3 regions of the Methylobacterium currus genome follow, and region 3 is predicted to be linked to each of the others. Evidence: predicted binding sites of a transcription regulator. Region 3 holds the regulator's gene; each other region holds the start of a gene.
What was found. Region 3 encodes PhoB, which activates phosphate uptake and scavenging genes when phosphate is short. Its sites were predicted from a motif close to TGTCATNNANCTGTCAT; they were not measured.
Positions count from the first base shown of each region.

Region 1: DA075_RS21280 (esterase-like activity of phytase family protein) is a predicted target of PhoB. The motif match lies at 7,398-7,414, and genes of this name have one in related genera.
Region 2: DA075_RS12140 (inorganic phosphate transporter) is a predicted target of PhoB. The motif match lies at 7,629-7,645, and genes of this name have one in related genera.

Region 1 covers NZ_CP028843.1:4,572,933-4,582,825, reverse strand. Annotated here, with positions in the region: gene DA075_RS21310 (ABC transporter substrate-binding protein) at 1-151, shown strand, start outside; gene DA075_RS21305 (branched-chain amino acid ABC transporter permease) at 238-1,110, shown strand; gene DA075_RS21300 (branched-chain amino acid ABC transporter ATP-binding protein/permease) at 1,189-3,243, shown strand; gene DA075_RS21295 (ABC transporter ATP-binding protein) at 3,248-3,970, shown strand; gene DA075_RS21290 (hypothetical protein) at 3,967-4,569, opposite strand; gene DA075_RS21285 (AAA family ATPase) at 4,566-5,759, opposite strand; gene DA075_RS21280 (esterase-like activity of phytase family protein) at 5,972-7,351, opposite strand; gene DA075_RS21275 (histidine kinase famiy protein) at 7,455-9,113, opposite strand; tRNA gene DA075_RS21270 (tRNA-Pro) at 9,386-9,462, shown strand; tRNA gene DA075_RS21265 (tRNA-Pro) at 9,551-9,627, shown strand.
Region 2 covers NZ_CP028843.1:2,550,496-2,560,388, forward strand. Annotated here, with positions in the region: gene DA075_RS12110 (esterase-like activity of phytase family protein) at 1-2,121, opposite strand, end outside; gene crcB (fluoride efflux transporter CrcB) at 2,326-2,697, shown strand; gene DA075_RS12120 (Rdx family protein) at 2,764-3,069, shown strand; gene DA075_RS12125 (sensor histidine kinase) at 3,138-5,672, shown strand; gene DA075_RS12130 (CHASE3 domain-containing protein) at 5,773-7,083, shown strand; gene DA075_RS12135 (GcrA family cell cycle regulator) at 7,138-7,371, opposite strand; gene DA075_RS12140 (inorganic phosphate transporter) at 7,702-9,342, shown strand; gene DA075_RS12145 (NAD-dependent epimerase/dehydratase family protein) at 9,439-9,893, shown strand, end outside.
Region 3 covers NZ_CP028843.1:2,845,456-2,855,348, forward strand. Annotated here, with positions in the region: gene pstC (phosphate ABC transporter permease subunit PstC) at 1-322, shown strand, start outside; gene pstA (phosphate ABC transporter permease PstA) at 362-1,270, shown strand; gene pstB (phosphate ABC transporter ATP-binding protein PstB) at 1,299-2,111, shown strand; gene phoU (phosphate signaling complex protein PhoU) at 2,192-2,911, shown strand; gene phoB (phosphate regulon transcriptional regulator PhoB) at 2,982-3,683, shown strand; gene DA075_RS13310 (hypothetical protein) at 4,034-4,246, opposite strand; gene DA075_RS13315 (DUF305 domain-containing protein) at 4,428-4,673, shown strand; gene DA075_RS13320 (DUF3750 domain-containing protein) at 4,737-5,534, opposite strand; gene DA075_RS13325 (tellurite resistance TerB family protein) at 5,671-6,207, shown strand; gene DA075_RS13330 (DUF1206 domain-containing protein) at 6,220-7,077, shown strand; gene DA075_RS13335 (DUF3237 domain-containing protein) at 7,104-7,574, shown strand; gene DA075_RS13340 (TetR/AcrR family transcriptional regulator) at 7,703-8,389, opposite strand; gene DA075_RS13345 (NADP-dependent oxidoreductase) at 8,494-9,498, shown strand; gene DA075_RS13350 (pyridoxal phosphate-dependent aminotransferase) at 9,512-9,893, opposite strand, start outside.

The DNA of each region.
Region 1 (9,893 bases), 1.7 Mb from region 3:
CGACAAGCCGTTCACGCCCAAGGACCACAACGCCATCACCCGCAACATGGTGGTGTTCGGCAAGGTCCAGGACGGCAAGATCGTCTACGCCAAGGACGAGGACGCCAAGAATGCCGGCGTCGTCCGCGTCAAGGAAAAGGCCTCGAACTGAGCGCCCGAGACCTGAGCGCCTGAGAACGGGGCCCCGCCACCGCGCGGGGCCCGCCCGACGAGACGAGCCTTCCCCGAGCCTCACCCATGCAGATCTTCCTTCAGCTCGTGGCGAGCGGCGTCGCCGTCGGCATGATCTACGCCGCGATCGCGTTCGGCTACCAGCTCACCTTCGCGACCTCGAAGACCCTGAATTTCGGCCAGGGCGAGGCCCTGATGCTGGGCGCCCTGTTCGGCCTGACGCTGGTGCCGTTCACCGGCTACTGGCTGATGCTGCCGCTCGTCCTGGTCTTCGGCTTCGCGCTCGGCGCCGTCGTCGAGCGGCTCGGCGTGCGCCCGGCGGTCAAGATCAAGTCCGAGTACGGGTGGATCATGGCGACCATCGCGCTCGGCATCATCTTCAAGAACGTCGCCGAGAACGTCTGGGGCCGCGACGACCTCAAGTTCCCCTCGCCTCTCCCTGAGACCGCCCTGACCTTCGGCGGCGTCCGGGTGCTGCCGATGGAGCTGATGATCGTCGCCGGCGCGCTGCTGATGATGCTCGCGGTCGAGGTGTTCAACCGCCGCTCGATCTGGGGCAAGGCGGTGGTGGCGACCTCGAACGACATCGACGCCGCCGGCCTGATGGGCATCAACACCCGCAAGGTCATCACCCTGTCCTACTCGATCAGCGCCATGACGGCGGCCTTCGCGGGCGTGCTCGTCGCCCCCGTGACCCTCACGGGCGCCACGATGGGCTCGGTGCTGGCGCTCAAGGCCTTCGCGGTCGCGATCATCGGCGGCCTCGAATCGGGCCTCGGCGTGATCGTCGGCGGGCTGATCCTCGGCGTCGCCGAGACCCTGACCGGCTTCTACATCTCGACCGGCTACAAGGACGTGCCCGGCCTGATCCTGCTGCTCGCCGTGCTGGCGGTGCGCCCGGTCGGCCTGTTCGGCAAGGCCGTGATCAAGAAAGTCTGATTGTTTTCCCGCCGCGCCGCTCCCGGCTCGCGGGAGGGGCCTCAGTCGCTCCCGTCTCGTTCAGGGTTTTTCACGATCATGGCGCAGTCCGCCCCCGCGCCGGCGCTGGCCCGGCAAACCGCCCCGCCCGTTCCGCAAGCCGGGCTCGGCCGCTTCGTCGGCCTCCTCGGCGCCGTGTGCCTCGTCGTCTTCCTGGCGGCCTTCCCGCACGTCGTCACCAGCCAGTACTACATCCACCTGCTGATCGTGATCGCCATCTACGCGATCCTGATCCTCGGGCTCGACATCGTGGTCGGCTATACCGGCCAGGTCTCGCTGGGCCATGCCGGCCTGTTCGGCGTCGGCGCCTACGCGGCGGCCGTCCTGTTCCTCAAGTTCAAGCTCGGGCTCTGGGTGGGCCTGCTCGCCGGCATCGGCGTCACCGCGGCCTTCGGGTTGCTGCTGGCGATCCCGGCTCTGCGGGTGAGCGGTCCCTACCTCGCCATGGTGACGCTGGCCTTCGGCACCATCATCCAGATCTTCATCAACGAGATGACGGATCTGACCAATGGTCCCCTCGGCATCACCCTGCCGCCGGCCCGCGTCCTCGACTTCTCGCTGATCGGCATGCAGGCCCCCTGGGGCGCGGCCGGGAGGAAGCTCGAATTCTACTACCTCGTCTGCGCCTGCCTGCTGCTCACCATCCTGGTGGTCAACCGGGTGGTGCGCTCGCCCTTCGGCCGCGCCTTCGAGGCCCTGCGCGACTCGCCGATCGCCTGCGACTGCATGGGCGTCAGCGTCTACCGCTACAAGGTCTACGCCTTCGTGATCTCGGCGGCGCTCGCAGGGCTGGCCGGCGCGCTCTTCGCCTGGTCGGAACGCTACGTCGCGCCGAACTCCTACGGCTTCGAATTGACGGTGCTCTTCCTGCTCGCCGTCACCATGGGCGGGCGCAAGTCGCGGTCCGGGCCGCTGATCGGCGCCGCCATCATCGTGATGATGCCGAACATCCTGGCCGATATCGGCCTCGTCCGGATCATGGCCGGCCTCATCGCGGCGGTCGCGGTGGTCGTGGTCGGCCTCGCCTTCCTGCGCAAGCAGGACAACCGCATGACGCTGCTCATCCCCGGCGCGCTCTGCCTCGCCTTCTTCCCGGCGACCCTGGCGATGGAATCGGTGACGGATTTCCGCCTCACCGTCTTCGGCCTGATGATCCTGTTCGTGGTCTATTACCTGCCCGAGGGCATCGTCGGCTTCCTGCGGGAGAAACTGCCCTTCCTGCGCCCGGCCCATACCGGGGCGACCCAGGCGCTCGCCGCCTCCGGCGAGGCGCTGATCCGCCAGGGCGGCCGCTCCGGTGCCGACCCGCTGCTCAAGGTCGAGCGGGCGGTGATGCAGTTCGGCGGCCTCAAGGCCCTCAACGAGGTCGACCTCGCGGTACGGCCGGGCACGATCCACGGGCTGATCGGCCCGAACGGCTCGGGCAAGAGCACGATGATGAACGTGCTCACCGGCATCTACCGGCCGACCTCCGGCGGGGTCTCGCTCGCCACCGGCACCGACGCGGCGAAGCGCCTCGACGGCCGCACCCCCTCCGAGATCGCCCTGTCCGGCGTCGCCCGCACCTTCCAGAACGTCCAGCTCTTCCGCGAGATGACGGCCTTGGAGAACGTGCTGGTCGGCCTGCATCACAGCTTCCACGGCACGCTGTTCGACGCGATCCTGGGCACGCCGCGGCGCCGGCGCGAGGAGCGGGAGGCGCGGGCCCGCGCCATGGCGATCCTCGACTTCGTGGGCCTCGGCGCCCTCGCCCAGGTCGAGGCGCGCAACCTGCCCTACGGCAAGCAGCGCCTCCTCGAGATCGGCCGGGCGCTGGCGCTCGATCCGGTCCTGCTCCTCCTCGACGAGCCGGCGGCCGGCCTCACCGCCCCCGACATCGCCGAGCTGACCCTCATCATCCGCAAGATCCGCGACGCCGGCATCACGGTGATCCTGATCGAGCACCACATGGACGTGGTGATGGGCCTGTGCGACCGCGTCAGCGTGCTCGATTTCGGCCACAAGATCGCGGAGGGCGGCGCCCGCGAGGTCCAGTCCGACCCCAAGGTCATCGAAGCCTATCTCGGCAGCCCGGTTGCCGACGCCGCGGAGTAGAGAGATGCTCGACGTCAGCGGCCTGTCGGCCGGCTACGGCCAGATCGAGGTCCTGCACGGCCTCACCTTCACGGTGCCCAAGGGCCAGGTCGTCACCCTGATCGGCTCCAACGGCGCCGGCAAGACCACGACCATGCGGGCGCTCTCCGGCATGATCCGGCCGCGCGCCGGCTCGATCAAGCTCAACGGGCGCGAGATCGGCGGCCTCGACAGCCACGATGTCGCCCGCACCGGGCTTGCCCACTCGCCCGAGGGGCGGCGGGTCTTCCCGACCCTCTCGGTCGAGGACAACCTGACGCTCGGCGCCTTCCCGCGCCTCACCGGCTCGCGGCCGAAGGGCGACGTCAATGCCGACCGGGAGCGGGCCTACACCCTCTTCCCGCGGCTCAAGGAGCGCCGGACCCAGCTCGCCGGCACGCTGTCGGGCGGCGAGCAGCAGATGCTCGCCATGGGCCGGGCCCTGATGCTGCGCCCGGAGATCCTGCTCCTCGACGAGCCGTCGATGGGGCTCGCCCCGAAGCTGGTCGAGGAGGTGTTTCGCATCATCCGCCGGCTGAAGGAGGAGCAGGTGACGATGCTCCTCGTCGAGCAGTTCGCCATGGCGGCCCTCGGGGTGGCGGACCACGCCTACGTGCTGGAGAACGGCCGCATCCGCTTCCAGGGCCCGGCGGCGCAACTGCGCAACGACTCGCAGGTGCGGGCGGCGTATCTGGGTGGGGGGCATTAGCCCCCTTCCTCTACGCGTCCCAGCTCGGCCGTCACCCCGTGGATTGCCCATCTCAGCGCCTCCACAAAGGCGTGGAAGTTTCGGCAATTGTTGCGCTCCAGATCAAGATGCGCGCCGAGCAGATGAGCGGTGCGGATCTGGCCGATCGGCTGCCCGACGATTTTTCTGAACTCTGCCTTAGCACCGGTTAGGGTGCATAGGTCGCGGAACTTCGCCTGCGCGGTGATGCGCTGCGCTGCGGCGGGCGTGATGACGCCGGCAGCGACGAGCGCTGCGGGATCGCCCAGGTACCAGGATTCGAGTTCCGGGACGATCACCCGGACCTTCGTGCGTCCGAGGGCGTGCGGGGGCACAAGCGCCAGCAGACGAGTCCGCAGGGCTTGACGCTCGGACGCGTCGAGATCCCGTGAGACGATGAAGTACGGTAAGACCGGGCTGCGCCATCCGTTGATCTTTCGGGCAATGGATCGCTCCAGATCCGATTTGCCTTCGTGCTCCAAGATCCTGACGAGATCACTTGCGCCGAGCTTGCCGCAGATCGCCTCGATGACGATGCGGATCGACGGCTCCTCGACCAGAACCACGACGGGTGCCGTCAAGGATCGATGCCCTCAATCACGCGCTGGCGCCACAGCGCCCCGGGCCGGTCGCCCTGCTCCACCAAGCTGCGCAGGTTCTCGTCATCCGCCGCACGCCGGACGCTCGTATAGCCATCCTTTTTCGAGAGCAGGAAGATGCTCTCCAGCGGAACCATATTCAAGAAGTCGGGGGAATGCGTTGAGACGAAGACTTGCCCCCCACGCGTCGCGTATTCCTCGAACTCTTCGCTCAGTTCGGATAGAAGCGTCGGATATAGCTGATTCTCGGGCTCCTCGACACAGAGCAGAGGATGCGGTTTAGGGTCGTGAAGCAGCATCAAATACGCGAACATCTTGATCGTTCCGTCGGACACAACCCGAGCCGAGAATGGATCCTTGAATGCGCCGTCGCTGAAGCGCAGCACAACCCGTCCGTCGAGAGTCTGCTCGGCTTGAACCTTCTTGATGCCAGGAACGCGTTGGGCCATTTTTTCTAGAACGCCATCAAATATCTTTGGATGCCGCTCGTAGAGATACTGCGTGACCAGAGATAGATTCTCGCCCTGTGTCGAGAGATGCTCGGCGTATCCCGCCTCGGGACTGGCACTGGCGGCATGGATACGGAAATCCGAGACGTGCCAACTCTCGATCAGACTCCGGAACGCGCTGGCGGCCTCGAAGCGCTGGAATTGGCCAAGGCCTTTGATCGCCAGGATGTCGGGCTCGTCGAGCTTCTGATGATCGCGGTGGACCGAGGCCTCGTCCCGGGTCAGTTCGGCCTCGTTAGTGATGGCATCGCCTTCGCCAAAACTGAATCTTAGGAAATCGTACGGTTTTCCACCGCCGTAGCGCGTGTATCGCAAGCTCTCTCGCGCCACGATCGGCCTGCCATCGCGCTCGCCGACTTCGAGCGCGTAGGTCACGACGCGCGAACCGATTGCCAAAGGCATTCGGATCTTCAGTTCGATGCCAATGGTGGCTGCTGGATCGGCCACCGCACCACGCGAGATCAGGTCGCGAAAGCCGCCACGCCGGGCCACGGCAGCCCGCACGTTGTCCTTGAGACAATCGCGCAGAAAACCGAAGACATCGAAGAGCGACGATTTTCCAACACCATTCGCACCGACGAAAACCGTGTAAGCAGCAATGTTTTTAAGTTCTACGTTATTGAACACCTTGAAATTGGTGAGCTTCATGCTCTCGATACGCATCGTGTCCGGCTCGGCTCTGGGTCTCTGCACCGCCTCCGTAAACTGCACGAAGCGCCGGCCAGGTTCATGGATCCGTAGCGATTTCGGACGGAGGAGACGGCGTACCGTCGAAAGCGCTACGACCGTGACGCTAGCCGATCACGCATCCTCGCGGAAGGCGCAGCGTTGCAGGAGCGGCCACGCGACCGCTCCCGCCTCGTCTTCGTCTCGGGTCAGCGGGCCTTCAGGAACTCCCCCACCTCCAAGAGCACGAACTCGTTGTCGTCCACATTGTGCGGGTCGCGGCTCGCCGAGAACGGCAGGTTGTTGTCGTTGCCGACGATGATGTGGGTGTCGTCCACCTTGTCGACGTTCTCGATGGTGAAGAACGGGAAGGCGAGCGCGCCGTCGGTGAGCGGCTTGCGGGCCTTCTTGGCCGGGTCGGCGATGCGCATCAGGTCGATGGAGCCGATCTTGCGCACCGGACCGCCCTGGTTGGCGTCGGTCAGTTCGATCTTGTAGACGCGCTTGAACTTCGCCGGGACCGAGAAGCAATCCGGTCCCTTCTGACCTGCCGGGCAGGCCCGGTCGGCGGTGCCCTCGCCGTCGTCGCGCTCGATGATCAGGCCGGTGGTCGCGTCGATCAGGTTGAAGTCGCCGATGGCGTTGCCGGCCTGCTCCAGGGGATAGAACCAGAAGCGGCCGGTCCAGGTCTGCGCCTTGGTGTCGAATTCGAGGATGCGTAAGGTTTCGCGGCCGTCGCGGGTCTCGAAAGCCTTGGCGTCGGCGTCCCAGAGCGGACCTTCGAGCAGGGCGTAGAGCCGGCTGCCGTCGGGCGAGGCCGCCATGCCCTCGAAGCCCTTGGAGCGGCGGGCGTTGAACGCCACCGCGCCGCCCGGCACCGCCGGCGTCGTCACCGCCGGGTGGTCGGGGGAGCGGACGGGCTTGCCCGAAGCCAGGGTCTCGACCACCGCCTCGACCTTGCCGCTGCGGTCGGCCTTGATCAGGAACGGGCCGAATTCCTCGCCGATCCAGATCGAATCGCCGACGAACTGGAAGCTCTCGGGGTCGAAGTCGCTGCCGGTGAGGTAGCGGCTCTCGGTCGCCTCGTTGGCGATGCGGAACGGCACCTTCTTGTCCGGGTCGCGCAGGAAGATCGTCTCCAGGCGCTCGACGCCGCCCTTGTCGAAGTCGATCCGGTAGTGGTTGAGGTAGAGCATCGCGTCGGGCGAGTTCGCCTTCGAGCCGAAGCCGTTGTCGGTCAGCACCCAGTAGGTGCCGTCGGGCCTATGCTTGATGCCCGAATGGCCCTGGAGCGGCTGGCCGCGCAGGGGCAGCTTCATGCTGGTGGCGCGGCCCATCGACTGGGCCTCGACCGTGCCGACCGCTTCGACCCGGCGGCCGGTGGTGAACTTGCCGGGCGTCGCGAGATCCTTGGGCGCATCCGCCGGCAGCGGCGCGACGCTGTCGGCCGGCAGCACGGCGTGGCCGGCCAGGGTGGCCGGGAAGGTCTGCGGTGCTGGTGGCGTCTGCGACGTTTGGGGCGTCTGGGCGAAGGCGGCGGGGGCGGCCGACAGCAGGAGCGTGAGGGCGAACAGGGAACGGCGCGGCATGGGGATCCTCGCGAGATCGAGCGCGGCCGTTCTTGCGCGAGGTGCATGTCATCGAGGTGACGACACGCCGTCGTGGCGGGACGAGGCCGCGCCGCGAGCCGGCTCAGCCGTGATGCGGCTCTCCCGGGGCCGGCATCTTTCGGGCGCCGCGGTCGAGGGCGGCGCGGACCCGGTCGGCGAGCTCGGCCTTGCGGTAGGGCTTGCCGAGCACGTCCATGGTCGGGGTCGCGGGCCCCTCCGCCACCAGGTCCTCGTTGTAGCCGGTGGTCAGCAGCACCGGCAGGTCCGGCCGCATCGTTTGAGCCCGGTCGGCCAGGATCAGGCCGTTGACGCTGCCCGGCATCACGATGTCGGAGAACAGGAGGTCGATCCGCTCCTCCCGCTTCAGAATCTCCAAAGCCTCCCCGCCGTCGCGGGCGGTCAGCACCTGGTAGCCGAGGCTCTCGAGGTATTCGCGGGCCAGCGCCCGCACGTCGTCGCTGTCCTCGACCACCAGCACGGTCTCGTCGCCGCGCCGCAGCGCCGGCCGGCGCTCGGTGGGCTCCTCCTCCGCCACGGCGCCCGGGCCGGCCGGAAACAGCATCGTGATGGTGGTGCCATTCTTGGGACGGCTCTCGATCTCGAGGCGGCCGCGGGATTGCTGCACGAAGCCGTGCGCCATGGCCAGCCCGAGGCCGGTGCCCTTGCCGGGGCCCTTGGTCGAGAAGAACGGCTCGGTCGCCCGCTCGGCGACGTGGGGCGCCATCCCCTCCCCCTCGTCGCGCACCCGCAACGCCACGTAGTCGCCGGGTGGCAGGCCGCGGGCACGGCCGTCGCCGTTGAGAAGGACCGTTCCGGTCGAGATCGTCACCGTGCCGCCCGCCGGCATCGCGTCGCGGGCGTTGATGAGCACGTTGAGGAGCGCCATCTCCAGGTTGGTGCGGTCGAGGGTGACCGCCGGCAGCCGCGGCGTGAGGTCGAGGCGCACCGAGACGGTGCTGCCGAGCGTGCTCTCCGCCACCTCGGCGAAGGCGAGCACCAGGGCGTTGAGGTTGAGCGAGCGCGGCTCCAGCCGCGCCTTGCGGGCGAAGGACAGGAGCTGCTTCGTCAGCTTCGCGCCCCGCTCCGCCGCGCCGGCGGCGTTGGCGAGCTGGCGCTGGGCCCGCTCGCCGGCGACGGAGCCTCGGGCCAGCTCCAGGTTGCCGCTGACGACCTGGAGCAGGTTGTTGAAGTCGTGGGCGAGGCCGGCGGTGAGCTGGCCGATCGCCTCCATCTTCTGGGCCTGGCGGAAGGCCTGCTCCGACACGCGCCGCCGCGTCACGTCGAGCTGCGAGGCGAAGAAGTAGACGATCTCCCCAGCCTCGTCGAAGACCGGGCCGATGAAGATGCCGTTCCAGAACGGCGAGCCGTCGCGCTTGTAGTTGAGGATCTCGGTCGCGACCGACCGGCTCGCCTCGACCGCCTCGCGCAGCTCGCGCACGGTCTCGCGGTTCGTCTCTGGACCCTGCAGGAAGCGGCAGTTGCGGCCGACCAGCTCCGCCTGCGTGTAGCCGGTGAGGTCCTGGAACGCCCGGTTGGCGAACACGATCGGATTGTCGGGCTGCCGCGGATCGGTCAGGATCATCGGCATCCGGGTCATCTCGATCGCCGCGAAGAACACGCTGCCGCGATCGTCGAGACCGGGCTCGCGGATCGTCGCGGATTTCAGATGCGCCAGGGACGGCGCCTCCGCAGAGTGGCTGGCTCCCGGCTCCGGCACCCCGACCTGGTCGTCTTCGCTCACGCAGCCACCCGGCTCGCCATACGCCACCCCGCCGGTGTCGACTGTCCTGACGACGGGACAATGGGGGGCGGGAGCGAATCGCGCAAGGTCTTCCCGTCCCTCATCCCTCGCCCTTCCCTCTGCCTCCTTGCCCTCGATCCTGGCCCTCACCGGCGAGCGCCGCCGCGGCCCGCACCATGCCGGCTCAAGAAACTCGGCCATCGCGCATGAACGGCCTTGCGGCGCCCGGATGCCCTCGCTATAAGCCCGGTCGTCGGCCACGGCCGGCCGTTCGGAGTGTAGCGCAGTCTGGTAGCGCACCACGTTCGGGACGTGGGGGTCGCAGGTTCAAATCCTGCCACTCCGACCAGCGCTCTTACGAGCCTGAGTCTTCCCGAGATGGTCAAACATCTGCACAAGATGTTTTGATTGTATGATACCCGTGCCCTCGGGCGCGTCGGAGTGTAGCGCAGTCTGGTAGCGCACCACGTTCGGGACGTGGGGGTCGCAGGTTCAAATCCTGCCACTCCGACCATTCATCCGCCGCCGGGCGGATCCTCCTCAAGACCTAATCCTCATCTCATCCCTGCCGCATGCGACGGTGCGGGATCGCCCCTGCACCGCGTCCGACGGCCGCGTGGCGGCCCGGTGGGGCGCTCTCCTACATCGAAGAGCGTAGCCCAATTCATAAACATAAGTTAGTCAGCGTTCATCCCAAATGATCGATCAAGACTGGTTACGTCCACAGGATTAACCTCGACAAACGTGCAGTCTGTTTGACGTTTGGTCGTTGTCATGCAT
Region 2 (9,893 bases), 290 kb from region 3:
GCTGACGCGCGCCGAGTAGTGGCTCAGGCCCGCGAAGGGCATCAGGCGGAACGCGTCGCGGTCGAGGATCAGGCCGGTCTCGCCGTCCAGCGCCAGCGCGGTGGCGGAGGTCTTGGCGTCGGCCGTCAGGCCGTAGGCGGCCGGACGGCGCAGACCGGAGAGGTCGATGATCGGCGCGCCGCCGACGATGCCCTGCGCGTAGAAGGTCGGGCCGTAATAGCCGCCATAGGCCGCGACCGTGAAGGCGCTCTGGTCCTGGCGGAAGCCCTGCGGCCGCGAGAGCGAGCCGCCGCCCCCGCCGACCGCGAGGCCGGCCCGCCACGGGCCGGTGAGCGGCAGGTCGAAGCCGGCCGAGCCTTGCGCGATGGTGCGGTCGAGGGACAGGCCGCCGTTGCGCGGCTGGTCGGCGAAGACGACATCGCCCCCGACCCAGAGCGCCGGGCCGGACGTGCCCCAGGCTCCCTGGCTGGCCAAGCCGGCGCTGCGGCGCAGCGCCGAGAGGTGGTCCTGCATGCTGCGGGTCGCGGACGCCGCGACGCCGACGGCGCCGGCGCCGAGACCCTGCAGCACCGTCGGCGCCGTCGCCTTCATCACGGCGAGCGAGAGCGGATCGACGTAGGTCGGCAGGGTCAGCCGGTAGGCGAGCAGGATGTTGTCGTTGTTGATGCCGGCATCGTAGGGCTGGCCGTTGATGGCGCCCTGGCGGGTCAGGAAGTCGTTGTCGTTGCCGACGAGCAGGAAGTAGTCGTTGGGCGCCCGCTCGCTCAGGACCGGCACGAGGCCCATCGCCTCGATCTTCTCCGGCAGGGTGGTCTGGCTCGCCGGGTTGGTGGTGAGGTTCATCCCGAAGCGGTTGAGCTGCACCGGGTTGAGGATGTCGACGACCTCGGTGGTCTTTACCGGGGTGAGGCCAGCCCGCAACGTGCCGTTCGGCGAGATCGGCGTCGTGCCGTCATAGGGGCCGCCGGCGATGTTGGTGGCCCCTGCCGTGTCGACGAGGAGCACGCTCTTGTAGACGATCGGCGTGGTGTTGCCGGTGCCGAGCCCGTTCGAATCGCGCGACAGGACCAGGAACTGGGTGTCGTTGAGCGCCAGCATCTCGCTCTGGGCCGCGGTGCGGTTCGGCGCCCCGCCATTGCCGTTCTGGTTGTAGACCGGCAGCTGCAGCACGTATTCGCGGCTCGGGGCCGAGGGGGTCGGGCTGCCGGAAACGTCGTAGTAGAGGATGCGGGTATTGGCCCGCTGCTGCTGGTTCGGGCCGGAATCCTGGAGCGTCGCGCTCTGCAGGATGGCGACGAGGCCGCGCCCGTCCGGCGTCAGCGCCAGCGCCTCGAGGCCCTGGTTGTTGCGCCGGCCCGTATCGGGCGGGGTGAGCGAGTTGAAGTTGAGCTGGCCGTTCGTCACCGGCTGGAGCGCCGCCGGGATGCCGATCAGGCCCTGCAGCTGGCCGCTGCGGTTGAAGTAGTAGATGTTCGGGCCGTACTCATCGCTGACGTAGAACGAGCCGTCGAGGCGCCGGGCCAGGCCCTCGGCATCGAGGCTGATCCGCCCGGCGCTCGGGCCGGCGGCGGCCGACGGCAGCACGGCGCCGAGCTGGCGGGTGGTGCCGGCCGCCGGATCGAGGCCGCTGAAGCGCTGGCCCTTGGCGTCGGTGAGCACGATGCCGCCATCCGGCGTCAGGGTGATCTGGCTCTGCGAACTCGTCGCCTGCGGCAGGGCGGCGGCGCCGGTATAGGGCGTGAAGCGCAAGGTGAACCGGTTGAGCCGGCCCGCATAATCGCTGAACAGGCCGCCGTCCGGGTTGTTGTAGCCGCGGTCGGGCAGCGTGTAGAGCGTGCCCGCATAGGTGTCGCCGGTGCGCCGCCAGGTCGCGAGGTCGACGGCGAGCGACGAGAACGAGCCGAGGGAATCGCCGAGGAAGTCCCGGGTGGTGGCCGGCAGCCGGGCGACGCCCTGGAGACCCTGGTTGACGAGGGTGGTGCCGCCGGCATTCACCGAGACGGGACCGTCGATGGGCTGCAGGTTCGGCACCCGCGCCTCGATCGACTGGCCTTGCGCGAGGCCCGCGCCCGCGATCAGGCTGCCCGCCGCGAGAGCGGCGCGGATGGAGATGGTGGTCACGATTCGCCCCCGAGCTGACTTCGCGGCAGCGATGGGGCGGGTCGGTGACAGTCGCGTGACGGAGTGTGGCCGATCGGCACCGAACGGAACCCGGTGCGGCGTGCGGGCCACGGTTGCGCCGACGGCCTCGCCCTGCGCGGCCGGCCGTGGCAGAAGCCTCCCGCGAGGCGGTCGCCTCGCCCGATCAACGGAGGCGACGGACCGGTGAGCTACCTGGTGGTCTTTCTCGGCGCCGGCCTCGGCGGGGCGCTGCGCCACGGCGTCAATCTCTGGGCGGCGCGGGCGGGCAGCAGCTTCCCGTTCGGCACGATGCTGATCAACATCGCCGGCTCGGTCATGATGGGGGTGCTCACCGGCTGGTTCGCCGCCCGGGGCGGGGGGCCGCAGGCCCTGCGGCTCTTCCTCACCACCGGCATCCTCGGCGGCTTCACCACCTTCTCGACCTTCTCGCTCGAGGCCTTCCTGCTCTGGGAGCGTGGCGCGCACGCGGCGGCGCTGGCCTATGTCGCGGTCTCGGTGGCGGCCGGCATCGCGGGCGTCGCGGTGAGCCTCCTGGTGCTGCGCCAGCTCGCGTGAGGCGGGCGCCGTCGCATCCTGCGCGGGTTGACAAGCGGGGGGATCGCAGGCGGAGTCCTTCCCAAGATGAGCGACACCGTCCCCCGTCCAGAGGCCGAGAAGCCCCGCATCGCCATCACCTACTGCACCCAGTGCAACTGGCTGCTGCGGGCCGGCTGGATGGCGCAGGAGCTGCTCTCCACGTTCCGCGACGCCCTCGGAGAGGTGGCGCTGATCCCCGGGACCGGCGGCGCCTTCGCGATCACCTGCGGCGATGCCCTGATCTGGGAGCGCAAGCGCGACGGGGGATTTCCCGACATCAAGACCCTCAAACAGCGGGTGCGTGACCGGATCGAGCCCGGCCGCGACCTCGGCCACATCGACAGGGCCTGACGCCTTGACCATGCCGCGCCGCCCGCGCGCCGCCAGGGCCTCCAGGACAGAGTCATGAGGACCACGCCATGATCCGCCGCCGGCTCAACGCCCTGCGGCGGGACGGGCTGTCGACGCAGGTCTACCTCGTCGCCCTGGCGATCGCCCTGATCGGGCCGGGCCTGATCTTCACCGCCGTGCTGCTCGGCCGCTACGCCGCCCTGGAGCGGGTCCGCTTCCAGCAGGATGCCCGCGAGAGCGTGCGCGGCATCGCGCTCAGCATCGACCGGGACATGGCCGGGCTGGTCTCGGTGCTGCAGACCCTCTCGGCCTCGCCGCGCTTGCGTCAGGCCGGATTTGGTCAGGACACCCTCGGCGGGTTCGAGACCCAGGCCCGGGCCGTGACGGAGACGACGGGCCTTCGCCTCTCGCTGCGCCGGCGGGACGGGACCCAGCTCGTCAACACCGCCCTGCCCCCCGGCGCGCCGCTGCCGCAGGACCCGCATCCCGAGGATGCCGCGGTGCTGGCGACGAAGCAGCCGGTGATCGGCGGCGTCCGCGCCGGCGCGCCCGGGCAGCCGCCGACCTACGACGTGGCGGTGCCGGTGACGATCGACGGGGCGCCGGCCTACGTGCTCAGCGTCACGGTGCCGGTGGACCGGCTTCACCAGATCCTGGTCCAGGACCTCGCGCCGGGCTGGACCACCGCGGTCGTCGACCGCAGCGGCCTCCTGCTCGCCCGCTCGGAGGACCATGCCAGCCTCGCCGGCCAGCCGATGCAGGCGGCGTTGCGCGGCCACCCGACCGGCGCCGCGGACATCTGGGAGGGGATCGACCGGCGCCGGCGGCCGGTCCTCTACGTCGAGACCACCGCGAAGGCGGCGGGCTGGACCGTGGGCGCCAGCATCCCCCGGCAGCAGGTCGAGGCGCCCCTGCGCACCTGGGTCCTGGCCTTCGGGGGGTTCGGGCTCCTGGCGCTGGCGGTGTCGTCGGCGCTCGCGGTGACGCTGTGGGCGCGGGTCGCCGAGCCCCTGCGCCAGCTCGCCGCGGCGGGCGGGGCGCTCGCCGCCGGCCAGCCGGTGCCGCGGGTCTCGACGCCGATCCGCGAGATCCGCCAGCTCGCCGACACCCTGGCCGACGCCTCGCAGAGCCTGCGCCGGCGCATCGCCGAGCGCGACCAGGCGCTGGCCGAGCAGAGCCGCAGCCTCGCCGCCCTGCGCGAGAGCGAGGCGCGCTTCCGCCACATGGCCGATTCCGCCCCGGCCCTGATCTGGATGACCGACGACGCGGGCGAGGTCGTCTTCGTCAACCTCCACTACGACTACCTGTTCGGCCGCTCGACCGAGACGCTGAGCGGGGGCCGCTGGCGCGAGATCGTCCATCCGGACGACCTGCCCGGCTTCGAGGCGGCGTTCGAGAGCGCCTTCGCCGCGCGCACGCCGTTCCGCCACGCGACACGGGTGATCGACCGGCACGGGGCGACGCGCTGGATCCTGTGCGAGGGCGTCGCCCGCCTCGACGATCACGGCCGCTTCCTCGGCTATACCGGCTGCAACGTCGACATCACCGAGGCCAAGGACGCCGAGACCGCCCTGCGCGAGGGCGAGGAGCGCCTGCGGCTGGCGCTGGCCGCCGGGCGGCTCGGCACCTGGGAGATCGACCTCGCCTCCGGGCAGCACCGCCTCTCGGCCCGCTCGGCCGAGATCTTCGGGCAAGCCCCCCTCTCGCGCGAGGCCTGGACCCGCACCGTGCATCCGGAGGACCGGGCCCGGATCGAGGCGGCGCTCGCCGCCCTGCTCGCGGGCGAGGCCGAGTACCGCACCGAGTTCCGGATCCGGACGGACGGATCGCCGCTGCGCTGGGTCAGCGCCCAGGCGATCGTGCAGCGCGATGCCGGCGGCCGGGCGCGGCGGGTGATCGGCATCCACCAGGAGGTGACCGAGCGCAAGCGGGCCGAGGAGCACCTGCGCCTGCTGGTCCACGAGCTGAACCACCGGGTGAAGAACACGCTGGCCACCGTGCAGTCGATCGCGATGCAGAGCCTGCGCGGCCTCGACGGAGTACAGGCCGCCAGCGCCAAAACGGCTTTCGAGGCGCGGCTGATCGCGCTCGCGCGCGTCCACGACGTGCTCACCCGCGAGAGCTGGGAGGGAGCGGAGCTGGCCGAGGTGGTGAAGGACGCCCTCGCCCCCCTCGACGGGCCGGGCGCGCCCTCGCGCTTCGCGGTCGGCGGGCCCTCCTTACGCCTGCCGCCCCGCATCGCCCTCTCCATCGCCATGGCTTTGCACGAGCTCGCCACCAACGCGGTCAAGTACGGCGCCCTCTCGGTGCCGGCGGGCCAGGTCGCCCTGTCGTGGAGCGTCGCCGACGGGTGCCTCTCGCTGCGCTGGCAGGAGCGCGGCGGGCCGCCGGTCGTCCCCCCGACCCGCACCGGCTTCGGCTCCCGCCTGATCGAGCTCAGCCTCGCCCGCGAGCTCGACGGCACGGTGAGCCTGAACTTCCCGCGCGAGGGCGTGGTCTGCACCATCGTGGCGCCGCTCGCCGAGCCGGGCGGGATCCGTCCGGAGCAGCGGGCGGAGAGCGGTGCCGCCCCGGCCCGGCGCCGGGCGGCAGGGCAGCCGTGAGGCTGACGTCGGCCGGACGGTCGATGGCGGCCGGAGGGAATCGTCCCATATCGCCGGGAGCCGAGGGCCCGTCCGCGCCCGGCGCCGGACGGACCCGCCGATGATCCCAGACTCGACGCCAAGCCCCTCGGCCCGCCGGCCGCTCGGCGCGCGGCTCGGCCCGGTGCGCAGCCGGGCCGGGCTGACCGCCGCGGGGGCGGCCCTGCTGCTGCTGGTCGGGTCCGCCAACGGGGTGCTGCTCGCCTGGCAGAGCAGCGTCCAGCACCGCATCACCCACACGCTGACGGTCGACCGGACCCTGATGCAGGTGCTGGCCGACCTCCTGGACAGCGAGACCGGGCAGCGCGGCTACCTGCTCACCGGCGATCCGGCCTTCCTGGTGCCCTACACCGCCGGGCAGGCCCGGATCGCCGCGGAGCTGCCGGTGCTGGACGCGGAGCTGCGCGCCTCCCCGACTCAGGAGGCCCGCCTCCGCGCGCTCCGCCCCGCCATCGACCGCAAGTTCGCCGAGCTCGACCGGACGCTCGCCCTCGACCGCGCCGGCGACCGGGACGGCGCGCTGGCCCTGGTGCGGGCCGGCGAGGGCAAGGCGGAGATGGACGGGATCCGCCGGATCATCGAGTCGATGCGCGCCCAGGAGGACGACCTGCTGGTGGGCTACCAGCGGCACGCCCACCGGATCGAGGCCTTGGTCGGAATCGGCAGCGTCGTGTCGGTCGGCATCATGGCGCTGCTCGCGGTCCTCGCCTTACGCGAGACGGCGCGGCGGGCGGCCCTGTCGCGCTTCCTGCCGGCGGAGCTGGCGCCCCTCCTCGAGCGCGGCGGACTGGAGCGGGGCGGCGGCCTGCGGCTCGGCGAGCGGCGCCACGCGGCCATCGCCTTCGTGGACATGCGCGGATCCACCGCGATCGCCGAGCGGGCCGATCCCGAGACGGTGGCCCTCCTGGTGACGGGGTTCCGGCGCTGCGTCGCCCAGGCCGCCCGGGAGACCGGGGGCGTGATCGACAAGTTCATGGGCGACGGCGCCCTGGTGGTGTTCGGCGTGCCGGAGGCGCGGGCGGACGCCGCCGCCCAGGCCATCGCCTTCGCGGGACGGCTGGAGGGGCTGGTGGCCGAGTGGAATGCGGGCCAGCGCGAAGCCCCGGTGCGGATCGGCATCGGGGTGCATTGCGGCGAGGTGTTCGTCGGCGTGGTCGGCGACGACGACCGGCTCGAATTCACCGTGCTCGGCGACGCGGTCAACGTCGCGGCCCGGCTCGAACAGGCGACCAAGACCTTCGGCACCACCACGCTGGTGTCGCAGGCCGCGCTCGATGCGGCGCGCGTCTCCGGCGCGGAATGGCGCGAGGTCAGCCGCCAGCCGCTGCGCGGCCGGCAGGAGGCCTTCCCGATCTACGGTCGGGCTGCCTGAGAAGGGCGGGAGAAAAACGACGCGGGACGGGGTAGCGGTCCCGGCCGGTCTCTGCTATCGCAGCCGCCCCGGCCGGGTCGGCTCGAAGACGATCCGGCGGTGGAAGGCGCACCAGCTCTTGCCGTCCTGCACCGGCGCACCGCAGCAGACCGCACGGTCGTTGGGTTCGCCGATGATGAATTTGCAGACGAAGGCGCCCGACTGGGCGAACGGAACCCGGAGGCTCGGGGAGGGCTCCTCGACGGCGTCTGCGGTCACGATATGCGACATGCGCACGAGCTGGTTCATCGGGTACTGACTCGCTGGCCTTCCGTCACCCTCGACCAGAAGGGCACCGGGCCGGTTCGTGGAGGGCAGGTCCGTCACCGGATTCTCCACCCATGAGATCCGCGGCCCTTGGGACCCGTGCGCACACGCGTCGCAGGGGCAGCGGTGATCGTATGAATTTGGGGTTGCGTCTCGCAGAACGCAAGCCCCCTAAGCATTTACGTGTGGTTTTCGACAGCCCGGACGTGTCCGCGGCGGCTCCGGCCCATCCCCTGCGGCGTCATCGACTTGCCATCTGGGCGCCTTATCCTTGCTGGATCCGTGACGCCACGAGTGTGCCCCGAGTCCAGCATGTCCGATGCCGCCCTCGCCCCCGATCGCACCGGCGCGGCGCATGGTCACGCCCGCTCCGGTCCTCGCCTCGACCACGGCGTGCACCCGGTGGCGACGATCGGCTTCCTGGCGGTGCTGGCCGCCGGGCTCGCCTATGGAGGCTACAACCTCGTCGCCGACATGCAGGAGGCCGGCCAGCCGCCGCTGGCCCTCGGGGCCTTCGCGCTGCTCGGCCTCGCCCTCCTCATCGCCCTCGCCTTCGAGTTCGTGAACGGCTTCCACGACACCGCCAACGCGGTGGCGACCGTGATCTACACCCATTCGATGCCGCCCCTCGCCGCGGTGATCTGGTCGGGCGCGTTCAACTTCCTCGGCGTCATGGCCTCGACCGGGGCGGTGGCCTACAGCGTCGTGACGCTGCTGCCGGTGGAGCTGATCCTTCAGGTCGGCTCAGGCGCCGGCTATGCGATGATCTTCGCGCTCCTGCTCGCGGCGATCGTGTGGAACCTCGGCACCTGGGCGCTTGGCCTGCCGAACTCCTCCTCGCACGCGCTGATCGGCTCGGTGATCGGCGTCGGCCTCGCCAACCAGCTGATGGCGCCGGGCCACGCCGCCTCGGGCGTGGCCTGGGGACAGGCGGCCAACGTCCTCGAGTCGCTGCTGTTCAGCCCGATCGTCGGCTTCGTCTGCGCCGCCCTCCTGCTCCTCGTGCTCAAGGTGCGACGGCCCGACCTCTACCGCGCGCCCGAGGGCGATGCGCCGCCGCCGCTCTGGATCCGGGGCCTCCTGATCCTGACCTGCACCGGCGTGTCCTTCGCCCATGGGGGCAATGACGGCCAGAAGGGCATGGGCCTGATCATGCTGATCCTGATCGGCGCCGCCCCCACGGCCTACGCGCTCAACCGCACCATGCCGGATTCGAGCACGCCCGCCTTCGTGCAGGGCTCACAAGCCGCGAGCCGGGTGTTTCGCGACCACGCCGGCTCCGCCGCCGTGCCCGACGCCGCCGGCGCCCGGGCCAAGATCGGGGAGACCTTGAAGGCGGAGGCGCCGGCCAAAGCCCTCGCCGCGCCGGAGGCCGTCGCGGCGCTCGCCGGGCTCGCGGACGACATCGCCGCCGAGGTGAAGAACTACGGCGCCATCCGGCACGTGCCGGCGGAGGCGACGCAGAACCTGCGCAACGACATGTATCTCGCCAGCGACGCGGTGCGGCTCCTCACCGGCGAGCATTCGCCCTTCTCCGACGCCGAGCAGAAGACCCTCAAGGACTACCAGCGCACCCTCGACGACGGCACCCGCATCATCCCGACCTGGGTCAAGGTCGTGGTCGCCCTCGCGCTCGGCCTCGGCACGATGGTGGGCTGGAAGCGGATCGTCGTCACGGTCGGCGAGCGAATCGGCAAGCAGCACCTCACCTACGCGCAGGGCGCCTCCGCCGAGGCGGTCGCCGCCGGCACGATCGGCCTCGCCGAGGCCTACGGGATGCCGGTCTCGACCACCCACATCCTGTCGAGCGGCGTCGCCGGCACGATGTGGGCCAACGGCACCGGCCTGCAGAGGACGACCGTGCGCAACCTGGCGCTCGCCTGGATCCTGACCCTGCCGGCGGCGATCACGCTGGCGGGTGTCCTGTACTGGGGCTTGCGGCAGGTCTTCTGAGGGATCCGTTCCGAGGCGCGACCGGGCTGGCAACCCGCCCCCCATCGGTGTAACCGCCCGGGGCGGGCACGTTCAGGCCCGCGCCAGGGACCCGCCATGCGCTTCCTCGTGACAGGCACGGCCGGCTTCATCGGCTTCCACCTCGCCCGGCGCCTGCTCCGGGCCGGCCACGAGGTGGTGGGGGTCGACGGGCTGACCGACTACTACGACGTCGCCCTGAAGCGGGCCCGGCTGGCGCAGCTCGAGCGCCTGCCCGGCTTCTCGTCGCACGCCTTCCTGCTGGAGGAGCCCGGCGCCTTCATGGCGCTGATGGCCGAGGCGCGGCCGGAGATGGTGGTGCATCTCGCCGCCCAGGCAGGGGTGCGCTACAGCCTGGAGCACCCGGAGGCCTACGTCTCCGGCAACGTGGTGGGCACCTTCCAGGTGCTGGAGGGCTGCCGGGCGCATCCGGTGCGCCACCTGCTCTTCGCCTCGACCTCCTCGGCCTATGGCGGCAACCGGACGGTGCCGTTCCGCGAGACCGACCGGGCGGTGTGGCCGCTCACCATCTA
Region 3 (9,893 bases):
CGGCTGCACCACCTGGGAGGTCGTGCGCCACGTCCTGATCCCGCAGGCCTCGGTCTCGATCATCGGGGCGATCATGCTGGGCCTCGGCCGCGCGCTCGGCGAGACGATGGCGGTCACCTTCGTGATCGGCAACGCCAACCGCCTCTCGGCCTCGATCTTCGATCCGGGCTCGACCATCGCCTCGCGCATCGCCAACGAGTTCAACGAGGCCGACGGCCTGCAGCTCAGCTCGCTGATGGCGCTCGGCTGCATCCTGTTCGTCGTCACCTTCATCGTGCTCATCATCGCCCGGCTGCTGGTGCGCCGCGCGAAGGTGGCCTGATCCCAAGATCGTCTCAAGATCATCGCAGGACACCTCCCGATGAACGCCTCCCCCGCCGCGGTCCAGGGCTCCGCCCCCGCCGCTCCCGCCCCGCAGGAATGGGGCCGGGTCCGCGCCGGCCGCCGCACCGCCGACAAGCTCCTGATCGTGTCCTGCACCGTCGCGACCGCGCTCGGCGCGGTGGTGCTCGGCTCGATCCTGCTGATGCTCATCATCGAGGGCGTGCGCGGCTTCACGCCGGCCCTGTTCACCCAGGTCACCCCCGGCCCCGGCTCCGAGGGCGGCGGCATCGCCAACGCGATCCTCGGCAGCCTGGTGATGACGGCGCTCGGCATCGCGGTGGCCACGCCCGTCGGCGTGCTGGCCGGGACCTACCTCGCCGAGTACGGCCGCACCTCGAAGCTCGCCGACATGATCCGCTTCCTCAACGACATCCTGCTCTCGGCGCCCTCGATCCTGATCGGCCTGTTCGTCTACACCCTGATGGTGCGGCCGATGGGCGGCTATTCGGGCTGGGCCGGCGGCGTGGCGCTCGCCATCATCGCGACGCCGGTGATCGTGCGCACCACCGAGGACATGCTGCGCCTGGTGCCCGGCACCCTGCGCGAGGCCGGCGCGGCGCTCGGCGCCCCGTTGTCGATCGTGATCCGCAGCGTCACCTGGCGGGCGGCGCAGTCCGGCATCGTCACCGGCGTGCTCCTCGCGCTCGCCCGCATCGCCGGCGAGACCGCGCCGCTGCTCTTCACCGCGCTCAACAACAATTCCTGGTTCAGCCCCAACCTGATGGGCGGCGTCGCGAACCTGCCGGTGATGATCTACCAGTTCGCGTTGTCTCCTTACGAGAACTGGCGCCAGCTGGCCTGGGCCGGCGCGCTCCTCATCACCGTCACCATCCTGGGCCTGTCGATCGTGGCCCGCCTCGTCCTGAGCGGCCCGAAGGGGCGCTGACCGTCATACCCTGCTTGGAGACAACCCGATGAGCGCCACCGCCACCGCCGTGCCGGTCGTGGGCCAGAGCACGGCCGACGAGTCCGCCCCGATCCGCCTCGCCGTCAAGGACCTGAGCTTCTACTACGGCGACTTCAAGGGGTTGAAGAACATCAACCTCAACTTCCTCGACCGCCAGGTCACGGCGCTGATCGGGCCGTCGGGCTGCGGCAAGTCTACCCTGCTGCGGACCTTCAACCGCATCTACAGCCTCTATCCGGACCAGCGCGCCGAGGGGCAGATCCTGCTCGACGGCCGCAACATCCTGGATCCGTCGATCGACCTCAACGAGCTGCGCGCCCGGGTCGGCATGGTGTTCCAGAAGCCGACCCCGTTCCCGATGTCGATCTACGACAACATCGCGTTCGGCATCCGGCTCTACGAGCGCCTCGGCAAGGCCGACCTCGACAACCGCGTCGAGGAGGCCCTGCGCAAGGGCGCGCTGTGGGACGAGGTGAAGGACAAGCTCAAGCAGTCCGGCATGGGCCTGTCCGGCGGCCAGCAGCAGCGCCTCTGCATCGCCCGCACGGTGGCGCAGCGCCCGGAAGTGATCCTGTTCGACGAGCCGACCTCGGCCCTCGACCCGATCTCGACCGGCCGCATCGAGGAGCTGATCGAGCAGCTGCGGACCGAGTTCACCATCGCCATCGTCACCCACAACATGCAGCAGGCGGCGCGCATCTCGCAGTTCACCGCCTTCATGTATCTCGGCGAGCTGATCGAGTTCGGGCCGACCAACCGGCTGTTCATGAACCCGTCGAAGCGCCAGACTCAGGACTACATCACCGGCCGGTTCGGCTGAGACCCGACGCCTCGTTGCGCCGGCCCGGCCCGGGCCGGTGCTGACCGTAAGCTCCACCTCATCGCGGGGAGTCACCCCTCATGTCGAGCCACATCGTCACCTCCTACGATCAGGAGCTGCAGAACCTGCGGCGCAGCATCGCCGAGATGGGCGGCATCGCCGAGAAGATGGTGGCCGATTCCGGCCAGGCGCTCCTGCGCCGCGACGCCGCCCTCGCCCAGGCGGTGATCGCCGTCGACCAGCGCCTCGACGGGCTGCAGCGCGAGATCGAGGAGAAGGCCATCCTCCTCATCGCCAAGCGCCAGCCGATGGCGGTGGACCTGCGCGAGACGATCTCGGCGATCCGCGTCTCGGGCGATCTCGAGCGCATCGGCGACCTCGCCAAGAACGTCGCCAAGCGCGTCGTCGCCATCGCCGACCAGGTCCAGCTGCAGAAAGTCGTCGTCGGCGTGGAGCACATGAACGAGCTGGTCCAGGGCCAGCTCAAGGACGTGCTCGACGCCTACGCCACCCAGGACACCGTCGCCGCCCTCGACGTCTGGGCCCGGGACGGCGGCATCGACGCGCTCTACACCTCGCTGTTCCGCGAGCTCCTGACCTACATGATGGAGGATCCGCGCAACATCACGTTCTGCACGCACCTCCTGTTCTGCGCCAAGAACGTCGAGCGCATCGGCGACCACACCACCAACATCGCCGAGACCATCCACTATCTCGCCACCGGCGAGACGCTGCCGACCGACCGTCCCAAGAACGACGGCTCGAGCTTCGCCACCCTCGATCCCCAGCCGGAGGCCTGACGGGTCGGCCCGCGCCCGGGCTCGACCCCGGCCCGGGCCACCCTCCGGCCCCCTGCCCGAAGTGCCCCGCATGAGTACCCGTATCCTGATCGTCGAGGACGAGGAGGCGCTGACCCTCCTCCTGCGCTACAACCTCGAGGCCGAGGGCTTCGAGGTCGACGCCGTCGCCCGGGGCGACGAGGCGGATATCCGCCTGCGCGAGCAGGTGCCCGACCTCGTCCTCCTCGACTGGATGATGCCGGGCCTGTCCGGCATCGAATTGTGCCGGCGCATCCGCGCCCGCCGCGAGACCGAGCGGCTGCCGGTCATCATGCTGACGGCGCGGGGCGAGGAGGGCGACCGGGTGCGGGGCCTGGCCACCGGCGCCGACGACTACATCGTCAAGCCGTTCTCGGTGCCCGAGCTTCTGGCGCGGGTGCGGGCGCTCCTGCGCCGGTCCAAGCCCGCCCACGTCGCCGACCTCCTGGTCGCCGGCGACATCGAGCTCGACCGGGTCAGCCACCGCGTCCGCCGCGACGGGCGCGAGCTGCATCTCGGCCCGACCGAGTTCAAGCTGCTCGAATTCCTGATGCAGAGCCCAGGAAGGGTCTTCTCGCGCGAGCAGCTTCTCGACGGGGTCTGGGGCCACGACGTCTATATCGACGAGCGCACCGTCGACGTGCATATCGGCCGCCTGCGCAAGGCGATCAACCGCGGCCGCGACGCCGACCCGATCCGCACCGTTCGCGGCTCCGGCTATTCCTTCGACGAGATGTTCGCACACGAGCCGTGAGGGCCAGCTTCGCGGTCGCTTGCGCGGAACCGACGCTTCGGCTGCTCACCGGCCCGGTGACCCGCGCGGGTCGGACGCCGAGCGGATGCCTCGCTCCGATTGGTTCTCCCACCTGCGCCCTCATCCGAGAGCCTGTTCGAGTTGGCCAACCGAACCGATACCCTCCTCGTCATCCCGACGCTCGCCGAAACGCGAGAGCCCGGATCCATGACTGCCGACGGCGCAAGACCGAGCGGAAAGCCTTCCGCCTCTTCCTGAGTCGTCAGCGCTGAGGGATCCCGGCTTTCGCTACGCGGCCCCGGGATGACCGGGAGGGGATGGAAGTGGAGAAAGATCCATCGAACAGGCTCTCAGGCCAGCCGCGGCTCCGGAACCGGGCGCGACCGCAGCACCGGGGCCACGGCGTCCCGCTCGTCCTGATGCGCTTCCCGCGCGGCGAGCGGCAGCTCGACCGGCGGAAACAGGTCCTGCAGCCCGCGCGAGACGCCGGTGAGGACCGGGGCGAACGAGCCGGCAAGCGGGGAAGGGGCCGCGTCGGCCTTGACGAATCGGGAGCTGGACATGGGGCAGTGCGAACCTCGGGGCCAGTCTCAACGCACCGCACCATGGTTTGGTTCACGGCCGGCGTTCCGATGATCCTCGGATCCGCACATCGATGCGAAGGCGCAACGTAGGCCGTCGTGGCGCGCAGGACCCGTCACGGATGGGGTGAGGAAGGACCTCGCGCAGGAGCGATCCGTCACGATGCTCGTCCGGCCCTTCGCAGACGCCACGGTTTGGCGCGCCGCCCTGCCCGGGCTTCTCCGCAGCGCCTTCTCGGCCCTGGTGAGCCGCCACCATGCCGGCGCCGTGCGGATGGTCGATCAGGCCGTGGGCCAGGCCGGCGACCCGTGGGTGCGCCCCCTCTCCCGCACCATCCGCCACCAGCGGCGCGGGGAGACCGGCCTGATCACGGGGCTCCGGGTCTCGCGGCGGCGGCTCGCAACCTGATGCTGCCGAATGGCCAGGTTTCGGGGGGGCGTGCGCGGCCCGGCCGGGCCGTGAGGATCCCGCTCAGCTCCGCGCCGTCGGGGCGATCAGGGTCTCGGTCGCACCGGCCGGATCCATGCCGATGCGGCCCCAGCCCGGCAGCTTCAGGGCCGGGCGGCGCAGGTCGAGTCCCGCCACCGCGCCGAGGATGTTCACCTCGATCCCCTCGACCCAGCCGAGGGTGAGGCCGAGATAGCCGCGGGCCGAGAGCTGCAAACCGGTGCGGCTCGGCGTCCGGGCGATCAGGCGCTCCGAAAAATCCTTGCCGAGGGCCGTCGGTGGCAGCGCCACCGCGAGGTCCGGCACCGCCCGCAGCACGTGGGCCACGAAGGTGTTGGAGTTCGGCCCCGGCCAGGCGCTGTAGCTGCCGGCCTTGGCATACGGATAGGCTGCGACCGCCGCGTGGATGCGCGGCACGGCCCGCGCCGCCGCCTCGCCGTCGAGGGCGAGCACCACCTGCGGCGGGTTGCCGAACCAGCGCGCATCGGCCGCGTAGGCGTCCTTGCGCACCGGCAGGCCCCACCCGACGACGTCGTAGCGGGTGTAGCGCGACGCGCCCGCCTCCTTGACGACGATCCAGGTGTGATGGGCGAAGATGCCCCGCCAGCGTCCGACCCGGGCAGCGTAGATCCGCACGCTCGCCTCCGGCGCGGCCGTGGCGGCGGGCAGGAGCCGGGCGCTCGACCAGTCGGCGGTGGTCCAGTCGGGGGCGAGGTCGTCGCGGCTCCACCACCACAGGGCGTGGGCGGCGAGCGGCAGCAGGAACAGGAGGATGAGCGCGAGCACGAGCGTGCGCGCGAGCCAGGCCAGGGCGAGGAGCATGGCCGGAGAGATGGCGCGCCGAGCGTGGCAGGGCAACCGGCGCGGCGATCGATCCGCAGCGATCGATCCGTCCTGCTCGAACCGGAGCCGGGCGAGACCGTTGTCGGCAAAGAAGCGAGTCGGACGGGAGGGCGCGATGGCCGAAGTGAAACGGGTGCTGGACGCCCTGGTGCGGAGTCGCCGCGGCGGGCTCGCGGCCTCCGCGGCCCTCGGCGGGCTGGCGCTGATCGCCGGGCTCGCCCTGCGGGCGACGCAAGCCGACGCGACTGCGGGGCCGGGGACGGGCACGCAACCGTCCGGGAAACCCTTCGATGCCGGGGCGCTGAGCGACGACGAGGCGACGCTCTGCCTGCGCATCATGGTGGCGGCGTCGGCTGCCGACGGGCTGATCGATGCCCGCGAGCGCGAGCGGCTCGACGCGGCGGTCGCCGAATCCGGCCTCGACCTCGCCGGCCGGCAATGGCTTGCCCGCGAGCTGGAGGACCCGGCGACGATCGACGAGATCGCCGACCGGGTACAGGATCCCGGGGCGGGCGCCCGGATCTATGCTGCGGCCCGCCTCGCCATCGACCCCGACACGATGCAGGAGCGCACCTTCCTGCGCCAGCTGGCCGAGGCCCTCGACCTCGACGAGACGGCGGTGGCCCGGGTCGAATCCGGCCTCGCAGCCTGACCGGAGACTCCCATGCGCCGAGGATCCGGGCATCCAAGCGGCCGGCAAGCCCTCGAACTGCTCGCCCGCCTCGGCTACGGCGCCCGCGGGGTCACCTACTGCCTCGTCGGCGGCCTCGCCGTGCTGGCGGCGATCGGCGTCGGCGGCCAGACGGGGGGCAGCCGCAGCGCGCTCCTGATCCTGCTGGAGCGGCCCTTCGGCTGGATTCTCCTCGGCCTCGTGGCGTTCGGCCTCGCCGCCTTCGCGCTCTGGCGGGTGGTCGAGGCGCTCACCGATGCCGACGGCTACGGCCGCTCGGCCAAGGGGCTGGCGACCCGGGCCGGCCACCTCGTCAGCGGCGTCACCTATGGCGGCCTCGGCCTCTCGATGATGCTGGCGGCGCTCGGGCGCGGCACGGCCCGCCAGTCCGAGGATCAGGGCGCGCGGGACTGGACCGCCTGGCTGTTGCAGCAGCCCTTCGGCCAGTGGCTCGTCGGCGCGGTTGGCCTCATCGTGATCGGCGCCGGCCTCGCCTTCGCGCTGAAGGCGTGGAAGGGCGACGTGTGCAAGCGCCTGTCCGTGCCCCATGACGCCCGCGACTGGGTGCGTCACGTCGGCCGCTTCGGCTATGCCGCGCGGGCGCTCACCTTCGGGCTGATCGGCGGCTTCCTGATCGCGGCGGCGATCGCCAGCCGGTCGAGCGAGGTCAAGGGCCTCGGCGGCGCCCTCCAGGCCCTGCGGGGCGAGCCCTATGGCTGGGTGCTCCTCGGCCTCACGGCGGCGGGCCTCGCCGCCTTCGGGGTATTCGGCCTCGTCCAGGCCCGCTACCGCCGCATCGACCCGCCGGACCTCGACGCGGCGCGCCGGGCGGTGGAGGATATCGCGCGATAGAACGCGAGAGAATCGGAGAAGACCGCATGGACGCGCCGCTGCCGCTCCGCACCGAGTTTCTGTTCCGCATCAGCCTCACGGTCGGCGCGCCGCAAGGCATCGGGCCCTCCCGCGGCACCGACCTGCGGGTCGTGCCGGTCACCGGCGGCACCGTCGCGGGTCCGCGCCTCGCCGGCGAGGTGCTGCCCGCCCCGGCCGGCGACTGGCTGCGGGTCGAGCCCGACGGCACGACGCATCTCGACGTGCGCCTGACCTTCCGGGCGGCCGGCGGCGGGCTCGTCTACTGCCAGTATGCCGGCCTGCGCGCCGGCCCGCCCGAGGTGCTGGCCCGCCTCGGCCGCGGCGAGGCGGTGGCACCGGACCAGTACTACTTCCGCACGGCCCTGCGCTTCGAGACCGGAGCGCCGGACCTCGCCTGGCTCACCAGGCTGATCGCCGTCGGGGTGGGGCAGCGGCTGCCGGAGGGGCCGGTCTATGATGTGTACGGGGTGATGTGAGGGCCTGCCCGAGCGGCTCCGTCAGGGGGTGACTTCCATCGTCGTTCCGGCATCGCTTGGCCCGAGCCCGGGATGACGCGGTCGGCATCGGCGCCATCGAGCGGATCGACGATCGATCGGGCGGCCCCTCATCCGCAGGAGCCGCTCCCCTCTTCCGCCAGCACGGCGCGGATACGGGCGAAAGCCTCCGCAACCGGCACTCCCCGTCCCGCCTCGGCGTCGGCGATCCCACGGGCCAGGGCGGCGTCCACGACCCTCAGCTTCTCCGTCGGCCCCGTCAGGATCGCCCCCGCAATGAGCGTGAACAGGTGGTCGGTCCGCGGCGCGAAAGCGGGCTGGTCGCCGAGCCAGGCGAGCGCGCCGACGAGCGCGAAAAGGTCGGCGCCGTCCATGTCGGCCCGCGCCGTGCCCGCCGCCTGGGCCGCCTGAAGCAGACGCGTGCCCGAAGCCCGCATCGTCACGCAGGATTCGTGCAGCGGCGAGGCCGGATCGGCGATCGCGGCCGCCATCGTCGCCAGGACGCCGCGGTACTCGCGCGCGATACCGACCGTCTCCCGCAGCCAGGTCGTCAGCGCCTTGGCCGGCGGGAGCGAGGCTTCGAGAATGTCCGCCCGTGTGGTCAGCGCGTCGAAACTCGTACGCAGCAACGCTTCGAGCAGCGCCTCGCGGGTCGGAAAGTGCCGATAGAGCGTGCCGAGCCCGACCTCGGCGCGGCGGGCGACGTCGCGCAGCGAGGCATCCACGCCCTGCTCGGTCACCACCGCGCGGGCGGCCGAGAGGAGCTGCTCGTAATTCTTCCGGGCGTCGGCGCGCATGGACCCTTCTTGACAAACGGAGCGGCGATCCGTTTATTCGGATCACCGCTCCGGATAGGCTAGCCGATCTGGCACGGCGGAGAAAGCCCACGGAGAGAAGGCCGATGACGACCACGATGAAGGCGGTGCGGCTGCACGCGTTCGGAGGTCCCGAGGTGCTGCGCTACGAGGACGTGCCGCTGCCGCGCTTGGGGCCGGGCGAGGTGCTGGTCCGGGTGCTGGCGGCCGGCGTCAATCCGCCCGACTGGTACCTGCGCGATGGCTACACGGCAGTGCCGGGCTTCAACCCGCCGGTGACGCTGCCGGTGATCGTGGGGTCGGACGTATCCGGCATCGTCGCGGCGGTCGCCGACGACGTGCGGGGCTTCACGGTCGGCGACGCGGTGTTCGGGATGATCCGCTTCCCGAGCTTCGGCGACAGCGCGGCCTACGCCGAATACGTCGCCGCACCGGCTTCCGACCTGGCGCGGAAGCCCGGCGGCCTCGACTTCGTCCAGGCCGCCGGGGCGCCGATGGCGGGCCTGACCGCTTGGCAGTACCTGATCGCGCTCGGGCATGACGCGCCGAATCCGTTCCAGACGGTGCCGCATCGCCCGGTGCCGCTGGAAGGCCGGTCGATCCTGATCAACGGGGCCGCCGGCGGCGTCGGCCATCTCGCGGTACAGCTCGCCAAGTGGCGGGGCGCGCGGGTGACCGCGGTGGCGTCCGGCCGCCACCAGGCCTTCCTGCGCGAGATCGGCGCCGACGACATCATCGACTACACCGCGACCGCGCCCGAGACGATGGCGCGCGATCTCGACCTCGTCCTCGATACGGTCGGCGGTCCCTCCACCGGCCGGTTCCTGCGCACGCTGAAGCGCGGCGGCGCCTTGTTTCCGGTCTTTCTCGGCTTCCAGGATGCCCAGGAGGCGAGGGAGCGGGGCATCACCGTATCGATGGCCCAGGTCCGCTCCAATGGCGCGCAGTTGGCGGAACTCGGTCGCCTTCTGGATGTGGGCGCGGTTTGCGTCGCGATCGACAGCACCTTTCCGCTCGCGGAGGCTGCCCGGGCGCATGAGCGCGCCGCGAGCGGGCATCTCCGCGGCAAGATCGTGCTGACGGTGGGGTGACGGGTGGCGCCGCTCAGCGCCGGTTCCCCTCCAGGAACGCGCCGATCCGCTCCAGCGCCCGGGCGATGTTCTCGGCCGAGTTGGCGTAGGACAGGCGCAGGTAGCCCTCGCCATGCACGCCGAAATCCGGCCCGCCGATCGTCGCGACGCCGGCCTCCTCCAGCAGCGCCGAGGCGAGCGCCTTGGCCTTCCAGCCGGTGCCGGCGATGTTCGGGAAGGCGTAGAAGGCGCCCTTCGGGGTGATGCAGGAGACGCCCGGCAGCCGGTTCAGCCCTTCGACCACCAGCAGGCGGCGGCGGTCGAACTCGGCCATCATCGCGGCGACGCAATCCTGCGGCCCGTCGAGGGCCGCGATGCCGGCCCATTGCGTGGCGGCATTGACGCAGGAGAAGGAG